2 regions of the Exiguobacterium sp. SL-10 genome follow, and region 2 is predicted to be linked to the other one. Evidence: a T-box and tRNA genes for the amino acid it is inferred to sense, from the RefSeq annotation. Region 2 holds a T-box; the other holds one or more tRNA genes.
The links. A T-box is a leader RNA that pairs with one kind of tRNA and senses whether it is charged. The one in region 2 lies ahead of EVJ33_RS00495 (valine--tRNA ligase), so its partner is inferred to be a tRNA-Val.
Positions count from the first base shown of each region.

Region 1: it encodes a tRNA-Val, which carries the amino acid that the T-box ahead of EVJ33_RS00495 (valine--tRNA ligase) is inferred to sense. The anticodon was not compared.

Region 1 is NZ_SJUP01000010.1:17,333-26,616, forward strand. Features, by position in the region: gene EVJ33_RS11320 (DUF368 domain-containing protein) at 1-223, opposite strand, end outside; gene EVJ33_RS11325 (GNAT family N-acetyltransferase) at 328-882, opposite strand; gene EVJ33_RS11330 (sugar nucleotide-binding protein) at 983-1,732, shown strand; gene cypC (CYP152 family fatty-acid peroxygenase CypC) at 1,749-2,990, opposite strand; gene EVJ33_RS11340 (potassium channel family protein) at 3,075-3,434, shown strand; gene EVJ33_RS11345 (alanine/glycine:cation symporter family protein) at 3,453-4,811, opposite strand; gene yidD (membrane protein insertion efficiency factor YidD) at 4,942-5,241, opposite strand; gene EVJ33_RS11355 (pyrroline-5-carboxylate reductase family protein) at 5,417-6,199, shown strand; gene EVJ33_RS11360 (DUF554 domain-containing protein) at 6,242-6,943, opposite strand; tRNA gene EVJ33_RS11365 (tRNA-Val) at 7,101-7,173, opposite strand; gene EVJ33_RS11370 (GNAT family N-acetyltransferase) at 7,262-7,819, opposite strand; gene EVJ33_RS11375 (DMT family transporter) at 7,887-8,201, opposite strand; gene EVJ33_RS11380 (DMT family transporter) at 8,198-8,548, opposite strand; gene EVJ33_RS11385 (TetR/AcrR family transcriptional regulator) at 8,539-9,117, opposite strand; gene EVJ33_RS11390 (alpha/beta hydrolase) at 9,243-9,284, shown strand, end outside.
Region 2 is NZ_SJUP01000001.1:94,145-103,428, forward strand. Features, by position in the region: gene hemA (glutamyl-tRNA reductase) at 1-125, shown strand, start outside; gene hemC (hydroxymethylbilane synthase) at 185-1,102, shown strand; gene EVJ33_RS00480 (uroporphyrinogen-III synthase) at 1,074-1,760, shown strand; gene hemB (porphobilinogen synthase) at 1,757-2,737, shown strand; gene hemL (glutamate-1-semialdehyde 2,1-aminomutase) at 2,734-4,038, shown strand; T-box leader at 4,086-4,306, shown strand; gene EVJ33_RS00495 (valine--tRNA ligase) at 4,362-7,013, shown strand; gene EVJ33_RS00500 (hypothetical protein) at 7,109-7,897, shown strand; gene EVJ33_RS00505 (hypothetical protein) at 8,089-8,289, opposite strand; gene EVJ33_RS15390 (hypothetical protein) at 8,286-8,462, opposite strand; gene EVJ33_RS00510 (protein adenylyltransferase SelO) at 8,552-9,284, opposite strand, start outside.

The DNA of each region.
Region 1 (9,284 bases), on a different contig from region 2:
ACTCAATGACGCGGCTGAGACCTAAAATCGCACCCGCCATCCCGATCCCGAGCGGAATCAAAAACAAGATGTGCTGTTTCCAATGTCGACTGAAAATCCCGCTGATTGCTTCAATCAACCGGTCATAAATCCCTAAAATAACTGCAATCGTCCCGCCGCTGACGCCAGGAATCAAGTCACTCGTCCCCATCGCGATGCCGCGCAGGATATTTTTCCATTCCATACATGATCTCCTTTTTCGCTACTGATTCATTTCAAGCATTTAGTATAGCCGAGTCACAATCATTTTGCATCGGTTTTAAGACTGAGAAGGGATTGATCGTTCAGTCAAAGCGTGAGCACCATATAATCGAACCGCCCCCCGGAGATGTCAATCTCTTTCTCTTTCTTGAAGCCGAGACGCTCATATAGCCGCCCGGCTGCCGGGTTCGTCTGGTCGACGTTGAGCGTAACTTGCGGGATACCTGTCTCACGCGCGTGATGGATTGCTTGTTGAATCAGTTTCGTTCCAATCCCACGTCCACCGAACGACGCGTCGACGGCGACCGAATCGATGTAGAGCACATCGCCTGACGTTTCGACATCAAGGTCGTCCGGCTGCCCTTGTGCGTTGAGCCACGTTTTAATCGGTTCATCCAACTGCGCGGCCCGTTCGCCGTGATACGCAATCAAAATCCCCGCCACCGTCGCCTCGGTCTCTGCCACCCAAACGTTTTCGTAACTCAAGCGGTTTCCCGGTTGACCAACCCACATCGAGAGTCGCTCGAGCACTTGTTTTTGATTTGACGTACCGGTCAACGAGTACGCAATTTCGTGAATCGCCGCGTAAACGAGCGGCGCGATTTGTGTGCTGTCATCCGGTGTCGCTTTTCGAATATTCATCTTGATCGCCTCCATCCATCAGTCTAGCATAAAGCGCGAGTCAAGGGGTTTGTGTGACCGGAAAGTGTGGGATGATACAAACAGAAGGGAGGAATGAATAATGAAAGCAATTTTGACAGGCATGAACGGGACGGTCGCTCCTGTCGTCGCCGAGACACTCCAACAACACGGCATCGAGCCGGTCGCCTGGGATCGAACGAAAGTGTCCACCTCAGACGAGGCCGAAATGCGAGCCTTTATCGAATCGGTCCGACCAACTTATTTTCTTCACATCGGCATGGGCGCCGTCGAATGGGCCGATACACTCGCACGTCTGTGCGGGGAGTACAACATCCCGTTCCTCTTCACGAGCACCGTCTCCGTTTTCTCCGACGACGTGACCGGACCAATTACTCCGGACACACCGCCCGATGCAACGGATGAATATGGCGCCTATAAACGGGCGTGTGAAGAAACGATTGCCCGGACCAACCCAGGTGCCCAAATCGTCCGTCTCGGTTGGCAAATCGGGGACGGCGCGGGTTCGAACAATATGATGGATTATTTCGAGAGCGAGATGAAACAAAAAGGTGTAATCGTCGCTAGCGCGCACTGGTATCCATCCTGCTCGTTTTTACAAGACACGGCAGACGCGTTGTTTGAGATTTTGACGAAACGAGGACCGGGACTGTATCAATTGAACGGCAATCCGAGTCATTCTTTCTATGACATCGCATTCGGTTTGAAAGAGTTACATGACACGTCATGGCAAATCGAACGAGCGGACGGACCGAAGCGGGACAATCGCATGGTCGATACGAACATCACGATTCAACCGATCACGAAACGGTTAGCACTACACACAAAATGAGTCGCCTCTCGGCGACTCATATGCGCTCAATTTGTTTTAAAACGAGCCTACTTTTCGGCAAACTCGGTAAGTCCACAAAACTGTAGCTGAGATCTTGAGGCGGCACTTGATAGTCGTAACGTTCCAGGAACACGTCAATTGTTTCACGCATGATGGCGATGGTCACATGCTCCCCGGCGCAACGATGACCAAAATCCACATCCCCTCCACCTTGCGGGATGAACGTGAACGGACTCTCGGTCCAATCTTTGAATCGGTCTGGATTGAACTGTTCGGGCTCCGTCCACAGCGAGGGGTCGTGGTTCGTTCCATACAAGTCGAGCAAGACGAGCGTCCCTTGTTCGAACTCAAAACCATCCCATTCGAAGTCCTGCTTGACGCGTGCAGCCGTCACCGGGAAGAACGGATAGAAGCGTCGAACTTCTTGGACGAACCATGTCGAATCCGTCTCGCCATAGGCTAACCGGGCACGAGCCTCCGGAAACTGATGCAGGGCCAGCACGGTGAACAAGACGTAAATCGACACGGCCACGGTCGGTCGTAATATATTGAGCACCTCGACGGCCACGACATCGGCCGGAAGTAGCTCGCCCGCCTCATCCCGATGCCATGAAAATTCGTACAAGGCCGTCTGTTCGTTCGGTAGCAACCGGTTCGTCCGTACGTCCTCGACCATCTCTCGGACCCATGACTCGGCCGATGACCGGGCCGCTCGTCCCCGGATATGCTTCGGTCCGAGGGCGGTCCCCGATTCGAACAGCAACCGCATCTCGTCCGTCCGTCGAGTCACTTCATGCTCACCGAGTGGGACCCCGGCCCATTCACAGACGGCGCGCATAAGAACTTCTTGCGCCGTATCGTAGAGCACCGTCTCGCCTTCGGCCGCATCGAGCGACCGTTCCCATTCACGACTGACGAGTTTCGTCAGCCGCTCGATATTTCCAGGGAACATGAGCGACATGAACATCTTTTTTCGATGCGTATGCGCCGCACCGTCCAACGTCTGCACGCCATCTTCTCCGAACAATGTCTTCAGCAACCGCTTCGGTGCCGCATCTTGTCGAACGAATTTATCGGCGTCATAAAATAAGGCCGCCGCCTCGGCACCACCGAGACAGAGGACTCGCTCACCGAGCAAGCGGGTTTCGAATACGTTCGACTGAAAGCTCCTCCTACGGTTCGGGACGTACAAATAGCCCTCCCGCAGGAACGCCAGACTATGGTCAAGACCCTCTTCTTTCGGGATTGGTCGCGTCATCATGGATCATCCTTTCCAACTTTTCTATAGAGGATGTTCCCCTGTTCATCGCGAACAAACCTATTATAGAAAGGAGGCGGACGAATGCTCTCATTCATTTTGACGTTTCGGCGCATGTTTCGCGGGATTTGGCGCGGTTTGAAGGACGCTGAGTTTCAAGTGTTGTTCAGCCTCGCCCTCCTGACCATCGTCTCGGGGACGCTATTTTATTCGCGGTTCGAGGATATGCGTTGGCTCGACGCCTTATATTTCAGCGTCGTCACGCTCACGACAATCGGCTATGGAGATTTCGTTCCGACGACCGACTTAGGAAAAGTGTTCACGATTGGTTACGTCATTACCGGTGTCGGCATCATGGTCGGCTTCATCACGAAAGTGTTTGATCATCTTCAGCAAGCACGACTTGAAGAAATCCGCAAGCGAAAGACGCCACCGTCCCCTTGAGGATGGTGGCGTCTGCTGTTAAGATGCTTTTCGGTTTCGATTCTCGAGCTCGAGCTGCTGATTGAATCGTTTCGTCTCCGCAATGACGACACCCGACAAGAACAATAGCCCAATCAAGTTCGGGATCGCCATCAAGCCGTTGAACACATCTGAGAGCGCCCAGACCAAGTTCAAATTCGTCGTCATCGCGCCGAGACCGGCGACTAGGACGAAGACGATCCGATACGGAAGAATCGATTTCTGACCGAATAAGTAGTGAATCGAACGTTCGCCATAATATGACCATCCGAGCACCGTCGAATAGGCAAACATCACGAGTCCAATCGTCACGATATAACCGCCGGCCGGTCCTAAGAACTGCTCGAACGTCGCCGTCGTCAACGCGACCCCTTCAAGCCCGGATCCGATTTGTCCCCCCATGACGAGCGTGATCCCTGTGACCGAACAGACGATGAGCGTATCGAGGAACACTTGCGTCATCGAGACAAGCGCCTGACGTCCCGGCATATCCGTCTTAGCGGCCGCAGCCGCGATCGGTGCCGATCCGAGACCTGCCTCGTTCGAGAAGACGCCACGTGCGACCCCGTAACGAATGGCGGCCCCGATAGCTCCTCCTCCAATCGCCTCAGGACTTAACGTGCTACTGAAGATGAGTGCGACCGCATCTGGAATAAGTGTATAGTTCATGATCATAATCAACAGCCCGCTGCCGAGATAAAAGACGATCATCACCGGTACGAAATAACTGACGACGCGTCCAATCGATTTGACCCCGCCTAAGATGACGGCCCCTGTGAAGATCATGATCAAGATGCCGGATACGTAAAGTGGCACATCAAACGTCGTTTGGAGTGCCATCGCCACTGAATTCGTCTGAACCCCATTCCCGATCCCGAACGCCGCGAGTGAAGCGAACCCGGCGAAGGCGACGGCGAGCCACCGTTGTTTCAGGCCACGCTCCAAGTAATACATCGGCCCCCCGGCCATCTGCCCCCGTTCATCGGTGACTCGATATTTGACCGCGAGCACGGCTTCCGCGTACTTCGTCGCCATCCCAAAGAATCCGGACACCCACATCCAGACGATCGCGCCTGGACCACCGAGTACGACGGCCGTCGCGACCCCGACGATATTCCCCGTACCGACCGTGGCCGCAAGCGCCGTCATGAGCGCTTGGAAGTGACTGATATCTCCTTCCGATGACTTGTCTTGATTTTTAGAGAATGCGAGTTTCAATGCATAAGGCAACTTAGTGATTTGAATCCCCCCGAGACGTACCGTCAAGTAAATGCCTGTCCCCACAAGCAAAATCAATAACGGTGGTCCCCACACAAAGTTTGAAATCGTACCAATCAGTTCACTGAACGATTGACCCATGTTGTATTCCCCTTTCCCCTTATGTAATCGTGCATCTCTATTTTTTCAGAATACTTAGAAGATTGTCAAAAGTATTGTAATAAAACAAGACGGAGAAATGGTGGCTGTATCTAAAACAGCGAGCCGCCAATTAGACGTCTCGCTGAGATGGGGGTTTTTCACGTTGTAATGGTGCTTTCCAATCGAACTCGTCCGGCACGTAGTCAAGTCCACCTGAATGGAACGGTTGACACCGCAGGAGCCGACGTGTCGTCAAATACCCACCTTTGACAGCACCGTGTTTCTCGATCGCTTCAATCCCATAATGTGAACAACTCGGATAAAACCGACAAGTCGGTGGTTTCAACGGAGAAATGAAGCGTTGATACCCTTGAATCCCCCGGACTAGCACTCGTTTCACTTTTATCGCCTCCTGATTGATTACTGTCATGATAGCTCGACCGGTTCGACTTGTCATCCGTGACGGTTGCGACAATTCAGTGACAAACCGGGGTCACGTTTTTCCTTTGTTTTACAATTTGAGCACAAGAGGCGCTATTTGACGTCTCATTTGTTATGATAAGCAACATATACATGACCGAATCTATCATGAAGAGGTGACGAGAATGAATATTTTAATGGTGGGTGCAGGATCGATGAGTGAGTCACTCGTACGCGGATGGCTTGCCTCAGGCCTGTCACCTGAACAAATCACGATGACGAACCGAAGTGACCGGACCCGTTTGACAGAGCTCCAGGCCGAGCTCGGTGTGCAAATCGTCGACGAAGAGGATGTCAACGCGTATGACATCGTCGTCCTCGCGATGCAACCGGACGGGGTCATTCCTTATGTGCAATCGAAAACGTGGAACACACCGCTTCTCGTATCAGTCGCAGCTCATATCGAACCGAGCGAGATTGAAGAGATGTCAGGACTCCCTGCCGTCTGCGCGATGCCGAACACACCGGTCGCTTATCAAAGCGGGATGACTGGGCTCTGGTTTGGTCCCGAAACGGATGATGCGGTCCGTGAGACCGTGACCGCGCTGTTTGAACGCGTCGGTCGGACGGCCGTGACAGATGCGAAGACGATGTCGGCGTTCATGGCTGCCGCTGGATGCAGTCCTGCGTTCTTTTATGAGATCGTCGGGTCGATGACGCCCGTCTTGACAGAAGCTGGCTTTGACGAAACGACGGCTCGCCAAATCGTCGCCCAAGCGATGAAAGGGTCGGCCGAGCTGCTCCTTCACGAGACACGCCCGACGAACGACTTGATCGCAGACGTGGCCGCGCCGGACGGTCCGACTGATCGTGGTGTCGGCGTTCTCCGCTCGCGCGATTTAGCGGACGTCATGGCTTCAGCGCTTCGCGAAAGTGCGAAAGAAGAAGTCGAACAACCGAAGAACTGAAAAAAATCCGAGAAACGCGATGCGTCTCTCGGATTTTTTTCATTAGACGATATGTAACACCGTGACGATCACCGCGACCATCAAAATCCCCGGCAATAAGTTCGCGACGCGAATCCGGGTGATTCCGACTAAATTTAAACCGATTGCGACAATCATGACCCCCCCGGTCGCCGTCATCTCTAAAATAAAGTCATCCATGAGTGACTCTGGGATGAACTTCATGATTTGGATGGCGAGAAGGGCGATTGCTCCTTGATAGAGGAGCACCGGCACAGCTGAAAACATGACCCCGATTCCGAGCGTCGAGCTAAGGACGAGTGCCGTGAAGCCGTCAATCAACCCTTTCGTATAGAGGACATCATGGTCCCCGCGCAACCCGCTGTCGAGTGCACCGATGACAGCCATCGCTCCGATAACGAAAATGAGCGTCGCCGTGATGAACCCTTCGGCGATACTCGACTTGCTCTTGCCACCGAGTCGGCGTTCCAACTGATAGCCGACCTCGTTCAACTTCTCATCAAGTTTCCACCATTCACCGAGCGCCGCCCCGATGACGAGACTGCCGATCACGATTAAAAAGTTCTCACTCTTCATCCCCATTTGAATCCCAAGCAAGACGACCGCGAGACCGATGGCTGCAGTGACCGTCTCTTTCATTCGTTCGGGGATGCGGTGAAACAAGAGTCCAAGTAATGTGCCAATCACGATTAACGCCGCATTGACGATGGTTCCGGTTAAGACCATTCGATGATTCCCCGTTTCTGTATGTATTGAGAGGAATATACCAACTGTTTATATGAGCTGTCAATTGAAAGAAAAACAAAAAAAGCCACTTCTCGCAAGAAGTGGCGTCGCGGAAACCCACGTTCCTATGGGTTTCGCATCGGGTTTGGCACCCAAGTGATTCTGACTGGGCTCGAACCAGCGACCTCTACCCTGTCAAGGTAGCGCTCTCCCAGCTGAGCTACAGAATCAGGTCGTGTCCTCTCTTAAGGACACTATTAATATATCAAGAAACTAATGCCTTGGCAACTGTTTTTTAAAACTTTTTTTTACTTTTTTTCAACGCGTCATTTCTTCCCGTTTCATATGGCGGCACAACCGCTCTAAATCCCCGGCATAGACGGAGACGAGCATGCCTTGGTACTCGGTGTCGCGGTCCCAATGCAGTCCGTTCGCTTTCGCGACCCGCTGTGATGGGACGTTATCCGGATGGATCAAGGAGATAATCTCCTTCTCCCCTTCTTCGAACGCGTAACGCATGAGACGTGCCGCCGCCTCGCGTCCGTAGCCCATATGCCAATGCTTCGGCGCCAACCAATATCCGACTTCAAGTTCAATCGTGCCGTCGAGTTCATGGAGCAACGTGCCGGCATGGCCAATCGGTTCGTCATTTTCATGCGACATCAATTTGAGCAATCCGGTTTGACGACCCGTCTGATAGCGGGCCAACTGGCGCTCGAACCATTCGATCGTCTGTTCATCCGTATATGGCTTTCCGTCCGGGCTAATGAAACGCATCACGCGCGGATCTTGGAGTAGCGATTTCACGAAATAAAAATCAGCAATCGTGTAAGGTTCGAGTCGTAGACGCTCGGATTGCAGCTTGATCTGACTCATCGTCCCCGCCCCTTTCATTCACAGTCTGAACTATTCAATTCCCGTTTTTATTCAAAGCTAATCCTGATCACGCGACAACCTTCAACCCGATGACGCTGCCGATAATAAGCAATAGGAAGAAAATACGCCACCGATCTCGGGATTCGTTCAAGTACAACATACCGAGCACAACGCCACCGGCCGCGCCAATCCCGACCCAAATCGAATAAGCCAATCCGAGTGGGAGCGTCTCGAGCGAACGCGATAATAAATAAAAGCTTAAGGCAAACGTTCCGACCGACAAGATCGACCATTTAACAATCTGATAGCCTTTCGACTTCCCCATCCAAAAGACGGCCATCATCTCGGCAAGACCCGCGCCAATCAAAAATACCCAACTCATGCCGCCTCACCTCCTGTCACTTGTTTCAGTCCAATCACTCCGATTAGAAGCGTGATGATAAAGACGAGCTTCATCCCGGTGAGCGCCTCATTGAACAAGACCGCACCGACGATGACGGTTCCGACGGCCCCGATTCCGGTGAATACCGCATAGCCGGTCCCTGCCGGCAAGACACGAAACGCCAGCGCCAGCAGTCCAAAGCTCACAATCAACAACACAATGGTAATCACGGTCGGTCCGAGCACTGTGAATCCGTTCGACAATTTCATCGTCGTGGCCCAGACGATTTCGAGCAGACCGGCGAGCACGAGCCAAATCCAGGCTCTTTGATCTTGTTTCATGTCCATCCGACTCCTTTTTTAAAGATCGTGAATGCGGCCCGTTGCCGCTTGACGCGATTCGTCTCAAGTGTGAAGAGCGAAAGGAGCGCCCCGTCTAAAAAACAATAATACGCGTCATACACATCCTCCAGCGATTGTTCCGGTAAGGCGCCCTGTTCCATTGCCAAGCGAAACTGTTCTTTCTCGAACGCCTGCAGATCTGTTTCGACCGAACCGAGCGTCGCCTCGATGAACGAACGCAGTTCCGGTGGCGGGACGAGCAGCATCCGCTTCGTCAGCATCCACGTCTCCTCTTCTTCAAAGAAGCGAATCAGTGCCTCAATGATTGCCTCGATCCGTTCGAGCGGTGTCGCGTCTGTGGTCGCGTCCCGAGCCTCCTGCCAGACGTGTTCATAACGCTTCGCCATGTCTTCGACGACTTGTTTGAACAGTTGTTCTTTCCCTTCAATGTGGGCGTATAGCGACGCCTTTTTGATGCCGACATCCTCAGCAAGCGAGGCGAGCGACAAGCCTTCATATCCTTCAAGCGCAAACCGGCGCCGCGCCGCCAGTTCGATTCGCTGTTTCGTGTTCATCCATGATCGTCCCCTTTCTCTCCCATTACTTTACCTAACGAACGGTAGGTAGTCAAGTATGTTGATTGCATTGTCTAGTTCCAGCCGGCAAAATGAAGACAGCTAATGGGAAAGGAGCGCTTTATATGCTTGAGCAATTCAGCTTTACGTTACCGACCGAGACGACA
Region 2 (9,284 bases):
ACACACGCATCAACCAGTTCGTCGAGACGTTCGGCCTTGAAGTCGACGTCCCGGACGTCGAACCAGAAATGGAAGAGACGGAAGCGATGTCAGCGAAAGCACCACTCCGCGCCTTGATGCGCTAATACAAAATCAAAAAAGGCGGCGAATCTCGTCGCCTTTTTCTATGAAGGGGATATGGACTATGCGTAAAATTATCGTCGGCTCACGCCGCTCACAACTTGCGATGACACAGACGAAATGGGTCATCGACCAATTGAAGAAAGCTGGGGCGCAAAACGAGTTCGAAATCAAAGAGATCGTGACGAAAGGCGACCAAATCGTCAATGTCCAGTTGTCAAAAGTCGGCGGCAAAGGATTGTTCGTCAAAGAAATCCAACAACAGATGATTGCCGGGGACATCGACTTCGCCGTCCACAGCATGAAAGACGTCCCGGCCGAGTTGCCGGAAGAACTCTATATCAGCTGTATGCCGAAGCGGGTCGACGCTCGTGACGTGCTCATCTGCGAGAACGGCTATACGTTCGAGACGCTCCCGGAAGGTGCCGTCATCGGGACGAGCTCACTTCGTCGCGGTGCCCAAATGCTCGCCGCCCGCCCGGACTTCGAGATTCAATGGATCCGCGGCAACATCGACACGCGTCTCAAAAAACTCGAGACGGAAAACTTCAACGCCATCTTGCTCGCCAAAGCTGGGCTCGAACGGATGGGGTGGACGGACCGTGTCGACTTCGAGGCGCTTGACGCCGACATGATGGTCCCGGCCGTCGGACAAGGTGTGCTCGCCATCGAGAGCCGGAAAGAGGATGCTGAAGTGACGGCGATTCTACAATTGCTCCACGATGACGTGACGGCGAAAGCCGCGACGGCGGAGCGGACGTTCCTCAAAGCGATCGAAGGCAGCTGCCACGTTCCGGTCGGCGGTTACGCGACGGTCGACGGGGACGACGTGACGCTCACTGGGCTCATCGCTTCAGTCGACGGCAAAGAAGTGCTTCGCGTGACGAAGACGTCATCTGACGTGATCGCACTCGGCAACGACGTGGCAGACGATTTGCTTGGACGCGGCGGGCGTGAAATTCTCGCCTCGGTCAATGCGTGACGTCTGGTACACAGGGACAAAACGACTGACCGCTACGCAACGAGCCCGGCTCACCGCGAGCGGTCTTTCCGTTCATCACGTCCCGCTCATCGAGACGAGATTGACGTACAATCAGATGCCGATCAGCCGATTCGATTGGCTCGTCGTGACGAGCCAGACGGCGGTGCCAGCGCTCCGTGACGTCCCGCGCGACGTCCGGGTCGCGGCCGTCGGGGAGAAGACGAAACAAGCACTCGAGGCCGTCGGCTTCACCGTCGCGCTCATGCCGGATACATTTACGGGCGAGGCGTTATTCCGCGATTTGGCGAGTGCCGTCGATGAGGGTGATATCGTCTTGTTCGCCCGAGGCGATTTGGCGAACACGGATCATATGAAGCAACTCGCAAACGTCCACGACTGGGTCGTCTATGAGACGATTGGCCGTGAACTGACGGGGACGGAAGTCGAGGCGCTCGAAGGAATCGAGGCGCTCCTCGTCCTCAGCCCATCCGCCGTTCGAGCACTCACGCCGTACCTCGAGCATTTCCATGGGACGTGGTACGCCATCGGTGAAGTGACCGAGCGCGCCGTCCGGGAAGTGTCGACGTTACCGGTCCGAGTGCCTGAGTGTTATACTATGGATGCATTAATACAGTGTATAGGGGAGGATTTTTCATGAACCAGTTCGACCGTCACCGTCGCCTTCGTTCATCGAAGTCGATGCGTGCACTCGTACGTGAAAACCATGTTCGGAAAGAAGATTTGATTTACCCGCTCTTCATCATCGAAGGGACAGACATTAAACGTGAAGTCAGCTCGATGCCAGGCGTCTTCAACTTCTCACTCGACCGCCTCGAGGATGAGATCAAAGAAATCGTCGACCTTGGCATTCAATCGGTGCTCTTGTTCGGGGTACCAGAACATAAAGACCCGGAAGGTTCAGAAGCGTATCACGACCACGGCATCGTCCAAGAAGCGATCCGCAAAGTGAAAGAGTGGGCGCCACAGCTCACGGTCATCGCGGACACGTGCCTATGTGAATATACGTCGACAGGCCATTGTGGCATCGTGAAGAACGGTGACGTCGATAACGACGCATCACTACCGCTTCACGTCCAGACGGCGATCACGCAAGCGCAAGCTGGCGCTGACATCATCGCACCGAGTTCGATGATGGACGGCTTCGTCGCCGCCATCCGTGAAGGGCTCGACCAAAACGGATTCAACCATATCCCAATCATGAGTTACGGTGTCAAGTACGCATCGGCGTACTACGGACCGTTCCGTGACGCAGCCCAATCGGCGCCTGGCGAAGGCGACCGCAAAGGCTATCAGATGGACCCGGCCAACCGTCGTGAAGCGTTCCGTGAATCACAGTCGGACGTCGAGCAAGGCGCCGACTTCATGATCGTCAAACCGGCGTTAGCGTTCATGGACATCATCCGTGACATGCGCGACTCACTCGATATGCCGATCGTGGCGTATAACGTGAGCGGCGAGTACGCCATGGTCAAAGCGGCTGCTTTGAACGACTGGGTCGATGAGCAACGGATCGTCATGGAGACGATGGTCGGCTTCAAACGGGCCGGCGCGGACCTCATCGTCACGTATTTCGCAAAAGACGTCTGTCGCTATTTGGAAGGAGACTACGCATGACCTACAAACAAACACGCTCAGAAGCGGCGTTCGAACAAGCACGTCCGCTCATGCCGGGCGGGGTGAACAGCCCGGTCCGTGCCTATAAATCAGTCGGTATGACGCCAATCTTCGCTGAACGCGGTGAAGGCTCACGCGTCTACGACATCGATGGCAACGAATATATCGACTACGTCCTCTCATGGGGACCACTCATCCTCGGCCACCGTGACCCGGTCGTCACGAAGGCGATTCAAGAGCAAGCCGAGAACGGCTGGACGTTCGGGACACCGACCGAGCTCGAGACGAAAATGGCCGAGCTTGTCATCGAGCGCGTTCCGTCAATCGAGATGGTACGCATGGTCAACTCGGGTACGGAAGCGACGATGGCGGCACTTCGCCTCGCACGCGGCTACACGGGCAAGACGAAAATCTTGAAGTTCGAAGGTTGCTACCACGGTCACGGCGACTCGCTCCTCATCAAGGCTGGTTCGGGCGTCGCGACGCTCGGTCTCCCGGACTCACCAGGTGTGCCGAAAGACTTGGCGAGCCAGACGCTCACGGTGCCGTATAACGATTTGGAGGCGCTCCGCATCGCGTTCGAGAAGTTCGGCGACGACATCGCTGGCGTCATCGTCGAACCGGCGGCCGGCAACATGGGCTTCGTGCCACCGCAACCTGGCTTCCTCGAAGGACTCCGCGAAATCACGGAACAGTACGGCGCACTCCTCATCTTTGATGAGGTCATGACCGGGTTCCGGGTCGGCTATAACTGTGCCCAAGGTTACTTCGGCGTCACGCCGGACTTGACGTGCCTCGGGAAAGTCATCGGCGGCGGCCTTCCGGTCGGTGCCTATGGCGGGAAACGCGAGATCATGGAACAAATCGCACCGCAAGGACCGATTTACCAGGCGGGTACGCTCTCAGGGAACCCGCTCGCGATGATTGCCGGCTACACGACGCTATCGCAACTCAAGCCTGAGCACTACGCTGAGTTCGAACGCAAAGCGGACCGTCTCGCCGAAGGCTATACGAAAGCGGCCGAGAAGTATAACATCCCGCACGACACAAACCGGGCCGGCTCGATGTTCGGGTTCTTCTTCACGAACGAGAAAGTGACGAACTTCGAGAAGGCGAAGACGGCGAACCTCGACTTGTTCCGCGCTTACTATCAGAAGATGGCGGCGCGCGGCGTGTTCTTGCCACCGTCACAGTTCGAAGGCTTGTTCCTCTCGACCGTGCATACGGACGAAGATATCGACCAGACGCTCGCAGCGGTCGACGCGACGTTCAAAGAGCTGCAACAAGAGTTTTCACTGTAATCTTGACGGAAACATCTTCTGTCGCTACAATTGTTTAACAGATACGATTAAAAGCTACGATGAGGAATAGTACGCAATCAACATCCTTTTTCAGAGACGCGGCCGCTTGGTGCGAGGCCGCGAAGGATGGTGCGGAAGTCGCCTCGGAGCTGACCTTTTGAATGAAGTAGGAAGGTCCGGTCCATCGACCGTTATTCGATTTTGAGGGCGCCACCTGTTGGCGAACTAAGGTGGTACCGCGGAAGATACGGCTTCTTTCGTCCTTAGCGTTAAGGACGAGAGTAGCCGTTTTTTTGTCCACATTATTAGAGGAGGTTGGGCATATGGCCAACGAGACAAACGAAATCACCATGCCGACGAAGTACGATCCAAGTGCGACGGAAGCGAAATGGTATGACTACTGGTTAGAGAACGACGTATTCAAAGCAGACGAGGACGATTCAAAACAGCCTTACACGATCGTCATCCCGCCACCGAACGTCACGGGGAAACTTCACCTCGGACACGCGTGGGACACGACGCTCCAAGACTTATTGACGCGCCTCAAGCGCATGCAAGGGTATGACGTCCTCTGGCTCCCAGGGATGGACCACGCCGGAATCGCGACGCAAGCGAAAGTCGAACAGAAGCTCCGTGAGGACGGCATCATGCGTTACGACCTCGGACGCGAGAAGTTCCTCGAGAAGACGTGGGAATGGAAAGACGAGTACGCCGACACGATCCGTGCCCAGTGGTCAAAACTTGGCCTCGGTCTCGACTACTCACGTGAGCGCTTCACGCTCGACGAAGGACTCTCGAAAGCGGTCCAGGAAGTGTTCGTCCGTCTCTATGAGAAAGGCTTGATTTACCGCGGCGAATACATCGTCAACTGGGATCCGGCGCAAAAGACGGCCGTCTCGGACATCGAGGTCATCTACCAAGAAGTCGAAGGCGCGTTCTACCACATGAAGTATCCGCTCGCTGACGGCTCAGGCCACATCGAGATCGCGACGACACGTCCGGAGACGATGCTCGGCGATACAGCCGTTGCCGTCAACCCGAAAGACGAGCGTTACGCGCACCTCGTTGGCAAGACGATCATGCTTCCGGTCATGAACCGTGAGATCCCGATCGTTGCCGACGACTACGTCGACATGGAGTTCGGTACAGGTTGCGTGAAGATCACGCCGGCGCATGACCCGAACGACTTCGAGATCGGGAACCGCCACGAACTCCCGCGCATCCTCGTCATGGACGAAGGCGGCAAGATGAACGAGAACGCCGGCAAGTACGAAGGGCTCGACCGCTTCGAATGCCGCAAGCAACTCGTCAAAGATTTAGAAGCGGACGGCACGCTCGTCAAGATCGAGCCGCACACGCACTCGGTCGGTCACTCGGAACGTTCAGGCGCAGTCATCGAGCCGTATCTTTCGAAACAGTGGTTCGTCGACATGGAGCCGCTCGCGAAAGCAGCGCTCGAAGCGCAAGGACATGACGACACGAAAGTCAACTTCGTCCCAGAGCGGTTCGAAGGCACGTACCTCCGTTGGATGGAGAACATCCGCGACTGGTGTATCAGCCGTCAACTTTGGTGGGGCCACCGCATCCCGGCTTGGTACCATAACGAGACAGGTGAAATCTATGTAGGGAAAGAAGCACCGGCTGACAGTGAGAACTGGCACCAAGACGAAGACGTGCTCGACACATGGTTCTCGTCAGCGCTCTGGCCGTTCTCGACGATGGGCTGGCCGGACACGGACTCAGCAGACTTCAAACGTTACTTCCCGACGAGCGCGCTCGTCACGGGTTACGACATCATCTTCTTCTGGGTATCGCGCATGATTTTCCAATCGCTCGAGTTCACTGGGAAGCAGCCGTTCAACGACGTGCTCATCCACGGTCTCATCCGCGACTCGGAAGGCCGCAAAATGTCGAAATCGCTCGGAAACGGCGTCGACCCGATGGAAGTCATCGACCAATACGGTGCGGACTCGCTCCGCTGGTTCCTCCTCACGGGATCGACACCAGGGAACGACCTTCGTTTCTATTGGGAGAAGATTGAATCGACATGGAACTTCGCGAACAAGATTTGGAACGCGAGTCGTTTCGCCCTCATGAACATGGACGGCATGAAGTATGAGGATATCGATTTGTCAGGTGAGAAGACGCTCGCTGACAAGTGGATTCTCACACGCTTGAACGACACGATCGACCAAGTGACGCGTCTCGTCGACAAGTACGAGTTCGGCGAAGCTGGCCGTTACTTGTACAACTTCATCTGGGAAGAGTTCTGTAACTGGTACATCGAGATGGCGAAACTCACGCTCTACGGTGAGGACGAGACGGCGAAAGCGACGACACGTTCTGTGCTCGCGTATACGCTCGACTCGATCATGCGTCTCATGCATCCGTTCATGCCGTTCCTCACAGAGGAAATCTGGCAGCACTTGCCGCACGAAGGCGACTCGATCGTCCGTGCGAGCTACCCGACACGTCGCGACGAGCTCCACTTCGCGGACTCGGTACCAGCGTTTGAAGCGGTCATGAACGTCATCCGTTCGGTCCGTAACATCCGTTCGGAAGTGAACGCACCAATGTCGAAACCGATTCAGCTCTTCATCGCGACGAGTGACGACACGACACAAGGTTACTTGAGCGAAAACGAAGCGACGATCGGCAAGTTCACGAACGCGACCGAGCTTGAAATCGGACGCGGCTTGACGGCTCCTGATAAGTCGATGTCGGCCATCATGACGGGTGCAGAACTGTTTATCCCGCTTGCTGACCTCATCAACTTCGAAGAAGAGATCGCCCGTCTTGAGAAAGAAGTGGCGAAGTACGAGAAGGAAGTCGAGCGCGTTCAGAAGAAACTCGGCAACCCAGGCTTCACTGGCAAGGCACCGGCTCACGTCATCGACGAAGAGAAGGCGAAAGAGAAAGACTACCTCGACAAGCGTGACGCGGTCCGCGCGCGTTTGGAAGAGTTGCGTAAGTAAGACATCAACCTTCTTTGGAGACTTGTTCTCCGAAGAAGGTTTTTTTGTCGTTTGGGAGAATTTAGGGAGGGAGACTAGGTAAAGGTGGACGTACCATGAGACGAATCGGAATGATATTAGGTTTGGCTGTGATGGGATTGAGCGGGTGTGTGGCGGAACGAGCTGCACCCATCGAACCGACGGAATCAAAAATCACGGTTAGCGTAAACAAAGAAGAAATTGATTCATCCGTTTCCGATGTTGAGGAAACGACGGCGAAAGAAGTGTTCGGCTCGATGATAGAGGACGTGCCGAAAGGGACCGTTCGACTACTCGATGCGGTCACGGCCCAATACACGCTTCAATATACGGACGGCACGTCCGAACGACCTTCGAGAGACGGCGTCTTCTATGAAATGGTCATCGATGACCTCGGGCTCATCGCCATCCAGTTACCAAACCGCGACGATGCGTTCGGTGTGTTCAACTATTCACGGGGCGAGGAATGGGTGTTGCATGGCATCCAAAACGTTACGATTCCCGAGACGGCCGAAAAAGTCCGGCACGGGTTGGATTTGTCCGAAGAGGAGCTCTTTGTCGCCTACCTCAACATGGATCAGCTGGAGCGACCGGTAGAGATGTGGACGTTGTATGATGAGACACAGCACATCACGATTTTAGCGACCGATGCGTTCAGTGTGGCGGACGGAGAATTGATTGAGCGGCGAGACGATTCAAATGCGCGGTATCGCTTGGATCAACCGGAAGGGAGAGGCTTGTTTTATCTGAATCAAGGCAAGCTCATCGTTTTGACGGGTGATGTGTCAGAAGAAGTATTGCTCAACCTCTCAGACTCGTTGCCGGAGGCGTCGTCGGCTGATTTTCCGCTGAAGCAATCCGAATAAAGTAACGAACCCCCGCCATCAAGAATGATGTTCGGGGTTTCGTTTGCGTCCAACGTAGATGATGCCAAATAAAACAATAACAATCATAGCATGGAGGAGTAACGGTTGAGGATGTCCGATGCGGAATAGATGAATCGCATAGACGACATAAAGGATGCTACCGAATCCTAGCAAGATGGAATAAAGAACCTTCATACGTCCTCTTCCTCCGGTTCTGTCCAAAACGGAAGGCGACCGGTTGTCACGAAATAAGATGACGTGAGCAGGACGCCGATTGCAAGTCCAGTTACTTGAGGCTGAATCGACTGACCCATCAACGACAAATAAAAACTGTAGACGAGATATGACGTGGACACGACGATAAGCGTCATGAGTAAGATAGTCATCTTCATTTTGTTTCACTCCATTCGAGCTCGTTCAAATGCTTCATAAATTGGACGAATGAGACACCCAGGAAGAAGGACGGCATCGCCCAGACCCAGTTGCTGAGAAACGGACCTTGCCAGAGTTCAAGCGAAATCATGCAGGCAAAACCTAACGAAATGAGTGAGGCGAGTAAGCGCATTTATAAAACCTCCAAACAGATTTTGTCTATTCTACGTGGCGAATCGCAAAAGGTTCCTACAAAAAACCATCCCGCAAAAGCGAGATGGTTCATGTGCCACAAAATGTCTGATACGGATATGATCGCGGAGGTCCCGGTGAGACGTAGCGCCCGTAGTCGGCTTCGTAATCGTACGGATTTCGTAAGACATCGAGCAGAGCATGGGTCGGTTCAAAGTCACCGCGTTCGGCTGCCGTGAGGGCAGCCTCGACGTGATGGTTGCGCGGGATGACGGCCGGATTGTGCTGACGCATAAGCCGGGTGACGTCTTCATCCGGGAGACCTTGCTCCCCGAGTCGTTTCCGCCAAGCGGCGAGCCACGCCTTGCCGTCGTCCTGTTTAGCAAAAACGAGCGCGTCCGTGTCACCGAGCGTGAGCGCGCGGAACGTGTTCGTGAAGTCGGCCTCGGACTCCAACATGAGCCGCAGCAGTTCGTCCGTCAGTGCATCATCCCCGTCTTTACGGACGTAGAGCCCGATTTTATGGGCCAGACCGGTGAAGTACGCGTCTTTATACGTTTCCGTGTAGTCGTTCAACAGTTTGTTGGCGATATCGACGGCTGCTTCTTGTGTGTCAGCGAGGAGCGGGAGCAACGTTTCGGCGAGGCGGGCCAAGTTCCATGACCCGATATACGGCTGATTCGCATAGGCGTAGCGTCCCTTGCGGTCAATCGAGCTAAAGACAGTGTTCGGGTGATACGTATCCATGAAGGCACACGGGCCGTAATCAAGCCCTTCACCGCTTAGGAATGTGTTGTCCGTATTCATGACGCCGTGGATGAAG